Regions from separate parts of the Duganella rhizosphaerae genome, predicted to be linked through region 4. Evidence: predicted binding sites of a transcription regulator. Region 4 holds the regulator's gene; each other region holds the start of a gene.
The links. The regulator sigma-54, encoded in region 4, starts transcription at its own class of promoters, with help from an activator protein. The targets are predictions, from matches to a motif close to TGGCANGNAANCTGCTTT.

Region 1: a site for sigma-54 is predicted at 1,637-1,654, ahead of RUGAMON1_RS18510 (PEP-CTERM sorting domain-containing protein). Genes of this name have one in related genera too.
Region 2: a site for sigma-54 is predicted at 1,480-1,497, ahead of pepA (flocculation-associated PEP-CTERM protein PepA). Genes of this name have one in related genera too.
Region 3: a site for sigma-54 is predicted at 1,621-1,638, ahead of RUGAMON1_RS31775 (beta-propeller fold lactonase family protein). Genes of this name have one in related genera too.

The regions. Positions count from the first base shown of each region.
Region 1 covers NZ_BPWK01000008.1:142,244-145,731, reverse strand. Annotated here, with positions in the region: gene RUGAMON1_RS18515 (GGDEF domain-containing protein) at 1-688, shown strand, start outside; gene RUGAMON1_RS18510 (PEP-CTERM sorting domain-containing protein) at 719-1,600, opposite strand; gene RUGAMON1_RS18505 (outer envelope protein) at 1,795-2,658, opposite strand; gene RUGAMON1_RS18500 (NCS2 family permease) at 2,746-3,488, opposite strand, start outside.
Region 2 covers NZ_BPWK01000012.1:87,900-91,387, reverse strand. Annotated here, with positions in the region: gene RUGAMON1_RS23010 (acyltransferase) at 1-407, shown strand, start outside; gene pepA (flocculation-associated PEP-CTERM protein PepA) at 478-1,386, opposite strand; gene prsT (XrtA/PEP-CTERM system TPR-repeat protein PrsT) at 1,607-3,488, opposite strand, start outside.
Region 3 covers NZ_BPWK01000027.1:10,072-13,559, forward strand. Annotated here, with positions in the region: gene adh (aldehyde dehydrogenase) at 1-446, opposite strand, end outside; gene RUGAMON1_RS31775 (beta-propeller fold lactonase family protein) at 648-1,589, opposite strand; gene RUGAMON1_RS31780 (TonB-dependent receptor family protein) at 1,707-3,488, shown strand, end outside.
Region 4 covers NZ_BPWK01000016.1:84,953-88,440, reverse strand. Annotated here, with positions in the region: gene lptA (lipopolysaccharide transport periplasmic protein LptA) at 1-496, shown strand, start outside; gene lptB (LPS export ABC transporter ATP-binding protein) at 499-1,251, shown strand; gene RUGAMON1_RS26835 (RNA polymerase factor sigma-54) at 1,257-2,735, shown strand; gene hpf (ribosome hibernation-promoting factor, HPF/YfiA family) at 2,813-3,172, shown strand; gene RUGAMON1_RS26825 (alginate lyase family protein) at 3,274-3,488, shown strand, end outside.

The DNA.
Region 1 (3,488 bases), on a different contig from region 4:
TTTCGGCGGCATGATCAATTACATCAGCGCCGCCGTCGCCGTGTGGCTGATACTCACGGTGGGCAATTTCCCTGCGCAGCCGGGACAGATCACCTTCAATCTCGCGTTGCTGGTCATGGGCAGCAGCTTCGCCATGGCGATCTACTTGCATGCCTATTTTCTGAACCTGCGGGTGCGCAGCCACCGTGCTCGACGGGAACTGGCGGAGATGGCGTTCAAGGACCTGGTCACCGGCTTGAACAATCGCCGCAAGTTCACGCTGGAAGTTCGCCGCATGCAATTGCTGTCCTCGCAGACGCCGCTGTTTTTCCTGATGATAGACATCGACGACTTCAAGCAGATCAACGACACGCTGGGCCACGACGCCGGCGACGAAGTACTGATCCACACGGCGCATGTGATCGCCAAGCTGGGCGTGGGTCACCTGTGCGGCCGGCTGGGCGGCGAGGAATTCGGTGTGCTGTTCCAGGGCGAGTCCGCGGACGCGCTGGATTTTGCCACCACGCTGCTGGACGGCGTGCGCGCGGCGACACATCCGCCGCGCACGGTCAGCATCGGCATCGCGGAATTCGACAAGGACAGCGACCTGTCGGTCAGCTACAAGCGCGCCGACGAGGCGCTGTATCTCGCCAAGCGGCACGGCAAGAACCGCTACGTGCTGGCAGGCCCTGTGCAGGACGCCGCCTGAGCCGACGATTGATCGCCGGCATACGCCACGTCAATGACGACGACGGCTGACGCCAACCATACCCAACAGTCCTGCACCCAGCAACAACAACGTAGCCGGCTCCGGTATCGCTTGCAGTACAGGCAAACCGCCAGGTCCCAGCACTGGACTCACCGCCGTCGTGCCGTTGCCGTTAAGGCTGAAGACCGCCGAGCCTACCACGATGGTCGGACGCCCCACGCCACCCAGTGAGCCGGACCAGAACGATGACTCACGACTGTACAGTCCATCCGCCGGCGGTGGCGCCAGGGGCGTGGCGCTGCCGCTGGTGTCCACGGACAGGTCAAATTCGAAGATCAGGTGCGGACTGGCATAGTTCGGACTGGGGCCGACGCTGGCGCCGGCATGGAACTTCGCCAGCGCCAGGTCGCCGGCATCGAGCGCGGACCATACCGGCGAACTCAAGTCAAAACCTCCCGCCGCATCGACCGGCGAGCGCACATCGTGACTCTTTTCAAACGACTGGATGCCGCTGTCGCTGATATGCACGACATAGTCGGTGCTGCCGTTCTGGAAAAACACGTCCATGAACAGGCCGGCCGTCCCGGTGGACGTGAAGCTGCCCAGGTCGTACATCAGATTGAGCGTGTGTCCGAGCGTCGACACCGGCGCACCGGCGGTCGACTGCTCCACGTAAAAGCGGGTGCCGCCCGGCGCGCCGACGTTGAAGCTGGCGGAGCTCACGGTGGGCCTGGCCGGCGCGCCGTTCGTCGCCGAGACCGTCCACTCGGCCGGGCCGAACAGCCCGTCGCTCACATGGGTCGGCGCCGCCTGCGCCGCGCAGGCAAGACCGATACCGGCCAGCGCCAGCAGGAAAGCGCCGCGCACCGCGCCGCGCCTCAGGGAAAATACGTTTGTTGGTGAATGCTTCATGGCTGTCTCCTTGGTTGTGTGTGCTGCCCCGCAGAAGAAGCAAATTCGATTCCAGTTGCATTTGCCACGGCTGGCCGGCTCACATCGCCAGCGCGGCAACGGCGTACTGTAAGTGCAGCCGACACTAAGACAGGAGCCATCAAAAAAGAAAAAGGGCAGCCTCGGCTGCCCTTCAATTGCCCGGCCGCAGCCGCTTAGAAGTGGTACTCAGCCCGTATCATCGGCGTCTTGGCGACATAGCCCTGGCCGCCGGTGGTGGCCGAGGTGTTGCCGAACTTGTTGCGCCAGTACTGATACTCGACGCCGACGCGGAAGGTGTTCTTCGCGTGGCCCATCGCCGCGCCCGCATCAAACATCAGCTGCATGTCGATATTGGTCTCGGCGCCGGTATCGTTGCCCGTTTCGTCCTTGCCCTTCGACGCGATAAAGTTCGCATAGCCCTCGAAGGCCCACAGCGAACCCAGCGGGATGCCCCAGTCCGACGACAGCATCGCATGCGTCTTGTAGGTATAGCGCCCAGTGACGGTGGAGATCGGCGGGAAGGCGCCGCTCGGCGCGTTGCTCTCGTTGAGCAACAGCAGGCTGGTGTTGAAGTGACCGGCCGGCACGTTCCACATAAAAGTCGGTCCCAGCACGAACATGCGCTTGCGCGAGTTGTAGCCCACGTCATTCTTGGTGTTGACGTCGAAACCGGCGGTGATGCCCAGGCCGCGCACCGGGCCGAACTTGTATTCCTGGCCGGTCACCTTGCTCAGGTCGACCGTGTTGCGGTACAGGATGTAGGCTTCGTTGGCGCCGGACTTCTGCGTCAGCGAGGCCGGATCGTTTTTGTCCGACATCAGGAAGTCGGCGTTGAAGAAGTTGGTGCCGTACTTGTAGCCGCTGACGTGGGTCAGCGCCAGGATGTTCTTGGAAATATCGTTGGGATTGAACGGCTCGCGATAGTCGTTGCCGTAGCGCCAGCTGACCGAGGTGTCGCTCCAGTCGGCGGCGTGGACCGAACCGGCCAGGCTCAAAAAGGCGATGCACAGCAGTTGTGGAATTTGTCTCGTTTTCATTTTAGTTTTCCATATTTTAGGACGTGACTGTCCCCGCCGGCGCCGTCAAGGCACGCCGGTGAGGAGGCAGTCGTTGGGGTTAGTTCCTCAGCCTGCGCCGAGGTAGACGAACTTGAAGGTGAACACGCAAGCGATCGCCCAGATCACTGGACGCACTTCGCGCACACGGCCGGTCAACAGCTTCAGCACCGCATAGGAGATGAAGCCGAACGCCACGCCAAGTGCGATCGAGTACGTGAACGGCATGGTCAGCGCCGCGATGGCGGCTGGCACGCTTTCGGTGGTGTCGGACCAGTCGATGTCGACCAGTTCGCGCAGCATGAGGCAGGAAACGTAGAGTAGCGCAGGCGCCGTGGCGTAGCTAGGCACAACGCCGGCCAGCGGCGAGATGAACAGGCAGGCCAGGAACAGCACGCCGACGGCGACGGCGGTCAGGCCGGTACGGCCGCCCGCCTGCACGCCGGCGGCGCTTTCGATGTAGGCGGTGGTGCTGGAGGTGCCCAGCAGCGAACCGGTGACGATGGCGCAGCTGTCGGCCAGCAGCGCCTTGTTCAGGCGTTCCATCTTGCCATTGACCAGCAGGCCGGCGCGGTTGGCCACGCCCATCAGCGTACCGGTGGCGTCGAACAGTTCGACCAGGAAGAACACCAGCACCACGTTCAGCAGGCCGACCGAGATCGCGCCCATCAGGTCCAGCTTGAACAGGGTTGGCGCCAGCGATGGCGGCATATCGACGATGCCGTTGAAGGTGTTCCCTGCGACGAAGAAGCTCAGCACCGTCACGACCAGGATGCCGATCAGGATCGCGCCCTTGACCTTCAGGCGGTCCA
Region 2 (3,488 bases), on a different contig from region 4:
ATCAGGTGTATGTCCTGTTCTACCTGATACTGTTCAATTCCTTGATACGCGGCGGAATCATTCCGATCCCCGTCATGCGCTTGATCTATCTTGCGCTGGGCGCCCGCCTGGGCGCCAATACCTACAGCTCGGGCATTATTTACGATCCATCGTTCGTGACGATAGGCGCCAACAGCGTGGTCGGCGAAACGGCCTTGCTGGTGCCGCATGTGATCGAGGGCGACACCTTGGGCCACTATTTCATCACGATAGGCGACCATGTGACGATAGGCGCCCATGCGGTGGTGTTGTCCGGCGTGACGATAGGCGATAACGCGATCGTGGCGGCCAATTCGCTGGTGGCCAAAGGCACGCGCATCGGCAGCGGCGAAGTGTGGGGCGGCAGCCCGGCACGCCGCTTGAAATAAAACCGGGCAATGAAAAAAGGCCGGCGCCCTGAAGCGCCGGCCTGTATCGATTGCTAGCCCTGACGACCGACTATTTCTTCTGCTCGCGGCGACGGCCCAGCGAACCCATCCCGAAGATGCCTGCGGCAACCAGCGCCAGGGTGGCTGGCTCAGGTACGGGGGTGAACTGCTGGGCGCCATCGATATTCAACACGAATTGCGTGTCCGTGTTGGGACCGGTGGCGATGCCATTGACCAGCAGCGGGCGCGTGAAGTCAGGCGCGGCGGGGCCGGGGAAGTTGAGCGTGGTGTCGAACCGGGTACCGGCCAGGGCCGGCGAGACGAAGGCCGCGTTGGTGAACAACACGGTGCCGATCAAGGTCGCCGAGCCTACACCGGTGGCGCCGGGCGTGCCGGAGGTGCCGGTAGCCAGGAAGGTCGACAGTTCCGAATCCCAGCTGCCGGAAAGCATCAGCGCACCATCGGTGAAGCCGGTGCCGGCCGCTTGATTGGCATTGGGCGCTTTATCGAAATAAATCGACCAGCTGCTGCTGGTGGCGGGCGTGAAGGTGATCGCCACCGTGGAGCAACCTGCGTTGAGGCAAGTTCCCCGTTCGTGCAGGGTGGCGACCGTCGTCAGCTCGTAGGTGCCGACTGCGGGGCCGGGTGGGGCGACACGCAGGTCCGGCGTTGGCGACGTGGTGTTGATGACGGCGGCGAAGGCTTGATACGTCAGGGTGAAATCGACGAAATCGCCGGTGTTGTTGGCGGGGGTCAGGTTAAAGCCCTGAACCAGGCCCGCGCCGTTCTGGTGCCAGTCGATGCCGGTGAAGTTCTGGAGGATGCCGTCGCCGCCCAAGGCCGAAGGGGCGGCCGGTTCACCTGGGTTGCCTGCAAAGATCACGTTGGCGGCGCTGGTGGTGTTCAGCGTGGTCGCCTGGGCTGCGCCGGCAGCAAATAGCGCTCCCAGCAGAGCGCCTAGTATGCTTGATTTTTTCATTTTGTTTCCTTCCTTGATGATTGGAGTATCGCTACGCTAGGGTGGGGTTTCAATACCTTGCCGACCAGTTGGAGTCAGTCGGCTACCCACTACTAAGCAAATGCCAAGCCATGCTTGAAGGTCCTTCCAAGTGATTGTTTTTAAAGTATTTTTTAAAAATATCCCGGCGCGATGAGAAAGCATGTAAAGAAAATCGACAGTCTTGCGACGCGGCTCACGCCTACAAGGACTCCAGCATCGCCTTCACCTCGGCGCGTTGCGGGAAGTCTTTGTTAGCGGCCAGCAGTTGTTCGAACTGGCGCCGCGCGGCGCGTTTGTCGCCGGACTTCATCAGCGCCATGCCGAGGTGGTAGCCGATGTCGGGCACGTCTGGCGTCAGGGTCTTGGCTTGTTGCAGCAAGGGCAGGGCGCGGCCCGTTTCGCCTTTCTCCAGCAGGATCCAGCCCAGGGTATCGAGGACGCCGGAATTGGCGCCGGCCAGCTGGTAAGCCCGTTCGGCGGTCGCCAGGGCGCGTTGGTCCTTGTCCTGCTGGTAGGCCCAGGCCAGGTTGTTGAGCGCCACGGCATTTTTCGGGTCTTGCCGGACAATGGCCTCGAATGAGCTGATCGCCGGCTTGTATCGCCCTGCCGCCAGATCGGCACTGGCCTGGTAGAACCGGAAGACGGGTTCGCTTGGGTGTTGTTGCAGCCACTGGGCGGCATGCAGGCTCGCTTCCCTGGTTTTGCCCGCCAGCAGCAGGGCCTGGTGGATCTTGATCGCCAGCGGCGGCACCTGGCTCATCTTGAATGCCCGCTCGTAGGCGCGCAGCGCCTCTTGCGGTTTGTGCTGGGCCATCCAGATATCGCCCTCCAGCGTCAGCCCCGCCGGCAGCTCGGGCCGCTGGCGTTGCACGGTTTGAGCGGTGGCCAGCGCTTCCGCGTAGTTTTTGCCATCCACCAGCAAGGTCGTCGCCAGGACCTGGGCTTCGAACCAGTCTTCCTTCAAGCGCAGGGCTTTCTTGACTGAATCGAGGGCGCCGTCATTGTCCTTGAGCGCGACCTGGGCATAGGCGATGCGCAGTTGCACCGCGGCCGACGCCGGTTGCGATGCGGCCAGCTTGGTATAGTTTTCCAGCGCGGCTTCCTGGTTGCCGTTCGCAGCCTGGACCTGCGCCAGCAGCGCCAGCGCGTCGGGATCGGCGGGATGGCTGGTCTGGATGGCCTGCGCCAGCTTCAGCGATTTTTCCCTGGCGCCGGTGCGCAGGTAAAGCGTCGCCAACTGCAAGGCCGGGGTCAAGGCCTCGGGATGGTCGGTGGTGGCGCGTTCCAGCCAGCGTAACGCTTCCGCCGTGTTATTTTGTGTCAGGGCCAGTTTGGCCAGGCTAGTCGCCAGGCCGACGTTTTTCTTGTCCTTGGCGAGCGCCGCTTCGTAACGCTGACGCGCCCGTTCGGGTTTTTTCTCCATCAGGTCCATTTGTGCCAGATTGTCGAGGGCCGGCAGGTAGGCCGGGTCCAGCGCCAGCGCCTGTTCGAAGCCGGCGCGCGCGCCGGCCAGGTCGTGCTTGGACAGCAGGATGCCGCCTTTGAGGTTTTGCACCAGGGGATTTTTGCCGTCTTTTTTCTCCATGGCCGCCACCGCCAGCAGCGCCTTGTCGTATTCCTGGTTGCGCAAGTGGGTCATCGCCAGCAGGATGCCGGCCTTGCCGTTCTTGTCATCCAGGGAGGTCGCCTGTTCCAGTTCCGCCACCGCGCGCGCCGATTCGCCGGCGCCCAGCCGGCTCAGCCCCAGCGAGGTATGCAAGCTGGCGGTCTGCGGCGCCAGGTCGCTGGCTGCCTGGAAATATTCCGCCGCCTTGGCGAAATGCCGGCCCTGTATCTGCGCCTGTCCCGCCAGGGCCAGCAGTTCCACGTCCTTGGGATACGCGTCCAACACCGGCTCCAGTACGGCGATGGCGTCGTCGGTCTTGCCGCTCTTCAAAAGGATGCCGGCCAGGCGCTTGCTGGCGTAGGCATGGTGCGGATTTGCGTCGAGAAATTTGCGCAGCGTGAGCTCGGCTTCCAGATACGAGCCCATGGCCATTTGCACCGACCCCATCAGGAGCAAGCTAGGCATGTGATCGGGT
Region 3 (3,488 bases), on a different contig from region 4:
TAGGCGTAGGTTTCGGAGTCGATCTGCGCGACCGAGCCTTCCTGCGCGCGGATGCAGCCGGCGAAGTAGCGGAAATGGTCGATTGCCAGCGGGATGTCGGCAGCGGTGGTCTCGCGGATAGGCTTGCCGTTGTCGATGGTTTCCGCGGTGGCGATCAGCGCCAGGTTGGCCTCCATGCGGTCGGCGATCTTGTTCAGGATATTGGCGCGCTCGGTCTGCGAGGTCTTGCCCCAGGCGTCCTTGGCGGCGTGGGCGGCGTCCAGCGCCAGTTCGACGTCCTCGGCGGTGGAGCGGGCCACTTCGCAGAATACCTGGCCGGTAATCGGCGTGATGTTACCGAAGTATTCGCCCTTGACCGGGGCGACGAATTTTCCGCCGATGTAGTTGTCGTAGCGTTGTTTGAATGGATTGGCAACGCCCAATTTGCTGATGTCTGCGAGATTCATGTCGTCCTCTTTCTGCTGTGGTTTTATGAGGCCGCTTAACGCGGCGGTGGGTACTGCGCCCTCTCCTTTCCGCAAGCACCGTGCCAGCTCGTTTTCGCCGGTGCGGCGCTGGAATACAGGGGAAAACGGCGCTGCGAAGCCGTACTTGGGCTGTAACACCTGTTCAGGTTTGGAACAGGTGTTTGCCAATGGAGCAGCTCTTCAGCGAATCACCACGCCCCATGGCAATTCGCCCACGGCGATATCGGCCCGCTTGGCCGCCGCAGCGGTGTCGATCACGGATACGCTGTTCGAGCGGCCGTTGGCCACATACAGCTTGGCGCCGTCCGGCGTCAGCGCCATGTTCCAGGGTCGCTTGCCAACTGCAATGGTGGCGCTGACGGCGTTGGTGGCGGTATCGATCACCATCACGTTGGCATCGGCACCGTTCGACACGTAGACCTGCCGGCCACCGGGATGGACGGCAATGCCGTTGGCGTTCTTCCCGGCCGGTATTCGCGCCGTCGTGGCCAGCGTCGCCATATCGACCACGTACACTGCGCCAGCCAGTTCGCAAGCGATATAGGCGCGGGCGCCATCGGGACTGAAGCCCATACCGCGCGGCCGCAGGCCCACGGCCACCGCGCCGATCTGGCGTCGCGTGGCAACGTCGATCACATCGACTTGCTCGGCCTCCTCTGCGCTGACCAGCAGCCAGCGGCCGTCCGGGCTGAAAACCGCGTGCTCTGGGTTCTTCCCTTTCACTGCGATATCCGCCAGCACCTGCCCCGAGCCCCCGTCGATCAGGGTGACACTATTGCTCTCCTCGATCGCCACCGCCACATAACGGCCATCCGCGGATCCGTTCACGCCTTCGGGCGATTTGCCCAGCGTGATGCGGCGCAGCGTGGCGCCGCTGGCGGTATCGATAACGAGCAAGGCATTGCTTGCGGCGTCGGTCACGAACAAACGCGCACCGCTTGGATCTGCGGCGATGCCGCGCGGCCGTTTGCCGGCGGCGATCTCGCGCACCACGGCGTCGGTGGATGTATCGATCACGCTGATGCTGCCCGACTTCTCGTTCGGTACATAGGCAAAGGGGGTGGCCATCGCCGGGCCGCACAGCAAAAAGACCAGGAAAAACAGGATGCGAGAGCTATTCATGGATATCGCCTTTCAGGGAAATGCCAATACCGTTGCAATCGGCGTGCCACCGCAAGATCGGGATGGCAGGTATATTGCTTACTGGTCCTGCATAACCCAGACCAAAACGGAGACAATATGAAGCAAGCCCTTTTTCCATTGAACGCGGTGGCGGCGCTGTTCGCCCTGAGCGGTGCAGCCATTGCGGCCGGCGACGCCGCGCCGCCGGCGGAGGTGGTGGTGGTCAGCGCCACCCGCGTCGGACACACCGTGTTCGATATGCTGGCCGCCGTCGATGTGATCGACGCTGACCGCATCCGCGACAGCCAGGCCCGTGTGAACGCCAGCGAAGCGCTGGCCGCCGTCCCGGGCCTGGTGGCGCAGAACCGCCAGAATTACGCGCAGGATCTGCAGATCTCCTCACGCGGATTCGGCGCCCGCTCGGCCTTCGGCGTGCGTGGCGTGCACCTGGTCGCAGACGGCATCCCGGCCAGCATGCCGGACGGCCAGGGCCAGGCCGCCACCTTCAACCTCGATATGGCCGAGCGCATCGAAGTGCTGCGCGGCCCATTCTCCGCCATCTACGGCAACCACTCCGGCGGCGTGATCCAGATATTCACGCGCGACGGCGAAGGCCCGCCATCGGTGGAGACCACGCTGACCGCCGGCAGCTACGGCAACCGCAAAGCCGATCTGAATGTGCAGGGAAAACAGGCTGGCATCGGATATGTGCTCGATGCTTCGCGCTTCGAAACCGACGGCTACCGCGCCCACAGCGCAGCCACCCGCGACCAGGCTTTCGCCAAGCTGACGCTGGCGCCAACGGCCGGCGCCAGCCTGACCGTCGTCGCCAACGCGCTGCGCCAGGACGATACCCAGGACGCACTGGGCACAACCTGGGCCACCTACCAGCGCAACCCGCGCGCCGGCGAGATCGACACCACCGATACCCTGAACCCTAGACGCACCCTGGCCGACCGCTACAACACCCGCAAGAGCATCGACCACCAGCAGATCGGGGCCAGCTGGGATCAGCACTTCGGCGACGACCGCCTGCGCGTGACAGCCTACGGCGGCAATCGCGACGTGATCCAGTACCAGGCGTTTTCCAAGGCCTTCCAGGCGCCGGCCACGCATTCCGGCGGCGTGGTCGATTTCGACCGCGACTTCCACGGCGCGGACCTGAACTGGCTGCACGTGGGCGAGCTGGCGGGAGGCAAACTCAGTACCACCATCGGATTGGAATATGGCCGATCCAGCGACACCCGCCGGGGCTACGAGAATTTTATCGGCGCCCAATTCGGCGTGAAGGGAGCATTGCGCCGCGACGAGAACGACAAGGTCACCAGTCTCGATCCGTATGCGCAAACGGAATGGCAGTCGGACGCATGGATTCTGAGCGCAGGCCTGCGTCACAGCAGCGTGAAAATCGCAGTGGATGACCGCTTCCTCAGCAACGGCAACGACAGCGGCAGCCTCGAATACAGCCACACCACGCCGGTGCTTGGCCTGCTGTATCGTCTTTCGCCGGCACTGAACGTGTACGCCAGCGCCGCGCGCGGCTTCGAAACGCCGACACTCAATGAACTGTTTTACTCCGGCACCGGCGCGGGCTTCAACTTCCGTCTGCAGCCGTCCCGGAGTACCCACCTTGAAACCGGTATCAAGTCGCGGCTGGGCGACTCCACGCACATCAACGCCGCCATATTCCAGGTCCGCACGCGCGACGAACTGGTGGTCGACAGCAGCTCCGGCGGCCGCACCAGCTATCGCAATGCCGGCAGCACGCTACGCCAGGGGATGGAACTGTCGTTCGACACCGCGTGGAGCCATGGCCTGAGCGCGCGCGCGGCATTGACCAGTTTGCGCGCCGTCTACGATCGCGGCTTCGGCGCGGTCGCGGAAGGCAGCCGGATGCCG
Region 4 (3,488 bases):
CCAGATCTCCTTCGATCAGGCCGACGCCGACGACGTCAAGCAGATCAAGACTTTCATCGGCAACGTCGTGCTGACGCGCGGCACGCTGCTGATGAAATCGCCCAAGGCGGTGGTGACCGAAGATCCGCAGGGCTACCAGTACGTGGTGCTGACCGGCGGCGCCGGCGTGCAGGCCACCTTCCGCCAGAAGCTCGACGGCGCCGGCGACCAATGGGTCGAAGGCCAGGCCGACCGTATCGAATACGACAACAAGACCGAGCTGGTCAAGCTGTTCGCCAAGGCCCAGGTCAAGCGCCTGGAAGGCAGCAAGCCGAGCAGCCAGGTCGACAGCGAATTCATTTCCTACGACAGCCGCAAGGAAGTGTTCGAGGTCAAGAACACCCCCACCGGCGACAGCAAGCCGGGCGGCGGACGCGGCACCATGGTGCTGCAGCCGTCGAGCAAGCTGGCGGTGCCGGCCGCAACGCCGGCGCCTGTGCCGACGCCGGGGAAATAAGCATGGAACCTTCCTGCGGTAGCACCCTGATCGTCAAAGGCCTGCAAAAGACTTACGGCAAGCGCCAGGTCGTGCATGACGTGTCCCTGCAAGTCGAATGCGGCGAAGTGGTGGGCCTGCTCGGCCCCAACGGCGCCGGCAAGACCACCTCGTTCTACATGATCGTCGGCCTGGTGCCGTCGGACGCCGGCAGCATCGATATCAGCGGCACCGACATCTCGTCGCTGCCGATCCACCGCCGCGCCTCGCTCGGCTTGTCCTACCTGCCGCAGGAAGCGTCGGTGTTCCGCAAGCTGACGGTGGAAGAAAATATCCGCGCCGTCCTCGAAATCCAGAAAGTGGACGGCAAGCCTTTATCCAAGGCTGCCATTGATGAACGGCTCAATACCCTGCTGGCCGATTTGCAGATCGAAAAGCTGCGCGAGAACCAGGCGCTGTCGCTGTCCGGCGGCGAGCGCCGCCGCGTGGAGATCGCGCGCGCACTGGCGACCAACCCGCGCTTCGTGCTGCTCGACGAACCATTCGCCGGGGTCGACCCGATTGCCGTGATTGAGATCCAGCGCATCGTGCGCTTCCTCAAGGAACGCGGCATCGGCGTCCTCATTACCGATCACAATGTGCGCGAGACGCTGGGCATCTGCGACCGCGCATATATCATCAACCAGGGCACGGTATTGGCTTCAGGCCGGCCAGACGACATCATCGCCAACGAATCGGTGCGTCGCGTGTACCTGGGTGAACACTTCCGTATGTAAAACCCATGAAACAGTCTTTGCAACTGCGCACGTCGCAGCACCTCGCGCTGACACCGCAATTGCAGCAGTCGATCCGGCTGCTGCAACTGTCGACGCTGGAGCTGCACCAGGAACTGGAACAGCTGCTGACCGATAATCCGCTGCTGGAGCGCCTCGACGACCCGCTGGACCGCTCGCTGCGGCTGCTGTCGGACGGCGCCATCAGCCAGCAAGCCCCGGTCGGCGACGCGCCGCCCGAAGGCCCGCCCAACGCGCAAGAGGCGCCGGCCGCCGACGCCGACAACTACGACGGCCCGGCCGCCGACACCGAAAGCACCAGCAGCGACGCCGACGTCGACTGGAGCGACGCCGGCCGCAGCAAGGCGCCCGACGACGAGGACTCGCGTCCGCAACTGGAGGCCAGCCACTGCACGCTGCGCGAGCACCTGATGGAGCAGATGCGGGTCACGGTGCTGGAGATGCGCGACCGCGCGCTGGTCGAGCTGATCATCGACGCGCTGGACGAGAACGGCTACCTCGAAGAATCGCTGGAAGAAATCCTGGCCCGCCTGCCGGAAGAGCTGGAGTTGGAGATCGACGAATTGCAGACCGCCTTGTCGATGCTGCAAAGCTTCGACCCGATGGGCGTCGGCGCGCGCAACGCGTCCGAATGCCTGGCGCTGCAGATCAAGCGCCTGCCGGGCATACCGATGGTGACGCGGCGCATGGCGCTGGCCATCGTTGAAAATCATTTGACCTGGTTTGCCCAGCGCGATTTCAACAAATTGAAGAAGGCGCTGCTGTGCGACGACGAGGATTTGCGCGAAGCACAAACCGTCATCCGCCAGTGCAATCCGCATCCGGGTTCGGCGTTCGCGTCGGACGTGTCGGACTACGTGGTGCCGGACGTGATCGTCAAAAAAGCGCGCAACGGCTGGCAAGTGAGCCTGAACAACGACGTCATGCCGCGCCTGCGCGTGAACGCCATGTACGCCAACCTGCTCAAGCAGGGAAAAGGCGAGGGCGCGATGGGCGCGCAGCTGCAGGAAGCGAAGTGGCTGATCAAGAATATGCGCCAGCGTTTCGACACGATTTTGCGCGTTGCACAAGCGATAGTAGAACGACAAAAGAACTTTTTCTCCCATGGCGCGGTTGCCATGCGCCCCCTTGTGCTTCGCGAAATTGCTGATACACTGGGACTACACGAGAGCACTATTTCTCGTGTAACAACTCAAAAATATATGCTGACCCCGCACGGTATGTTTGAGTTGAAATATTTCTTTGGTAGCCATGTCGCCACCGAAGCGGGGGGGGAAGCAAGTTCGACGGCGATACGCGCACTCATCGTGCAATTGACAGGAGCAGAAGACCCGAAAAATCCTTTATCCGACAGTAAGATTGCGGACATGCTGGGAGAACAAGGCATGGTGATTGCGCGACGCACTGTTGCCAAATATCGCGAAGCGTTGAAGATCCCGCCAGTCAGTCTCCGTAAATCTTTGTAGTTACTTGGTTCCTGCGCGCCCGGCAGTAATGGGCTCCGCACTAACCGTAAGAAGCGACATTATCTTTAGGAGTGTGTATGAATCTCACCATCAGTGGACATCATCTCGAAGTGACCTCGGCCATCCGTGAATACGTGCAGAACAAGCTGGAACGCGTCACCCGCCACTTTGATCAAGTGATTGATATTGCTGTCATCCTGACTGTAGATAACCTCAAAGAGAAAGAGAAACGCCAGAAGGCTGAAATCAACCTGCGCATGTCGGGCAAGACCGTCTACGTGGAAAGCCTGTCGCAGGACCTGTACGCCGCCATCGATACCTTGATCGACAAGCTGGATCGGCAGGTCATGAAATACAAAGCCAAGGTCCAAGAGCACGGCCACGATGCGATCAAGCATCTCCCGGATAGCTACGAACCCGCTGCCGCCGCCCTATAACAACGGCCCCGGCACCATCAAACTAGGGGCGCAGAGGCGCCCTTTTTTGCGCCTAAATGGTTTAGAGTAAACGTTTTCCTAATTCTTCCAATGGGAGTGGCATGAAACGAGCTAAACTATTTACGGCATGGCTGCTGACGCTAGCCTTTTCGGATGCCGTGGCCTCGGCTTGTCCTGCGCCGCCGCCGGCCGTGATCGACATCGACGCCAACAGCTATTACTCGGATGCGCATCACTCCGTCATCGATCCGGTGCTGCGTGCGCGCAATATCGCCAACACCAAGCCGATCGACGACTTCCTGGCCGAGGTGGCGCA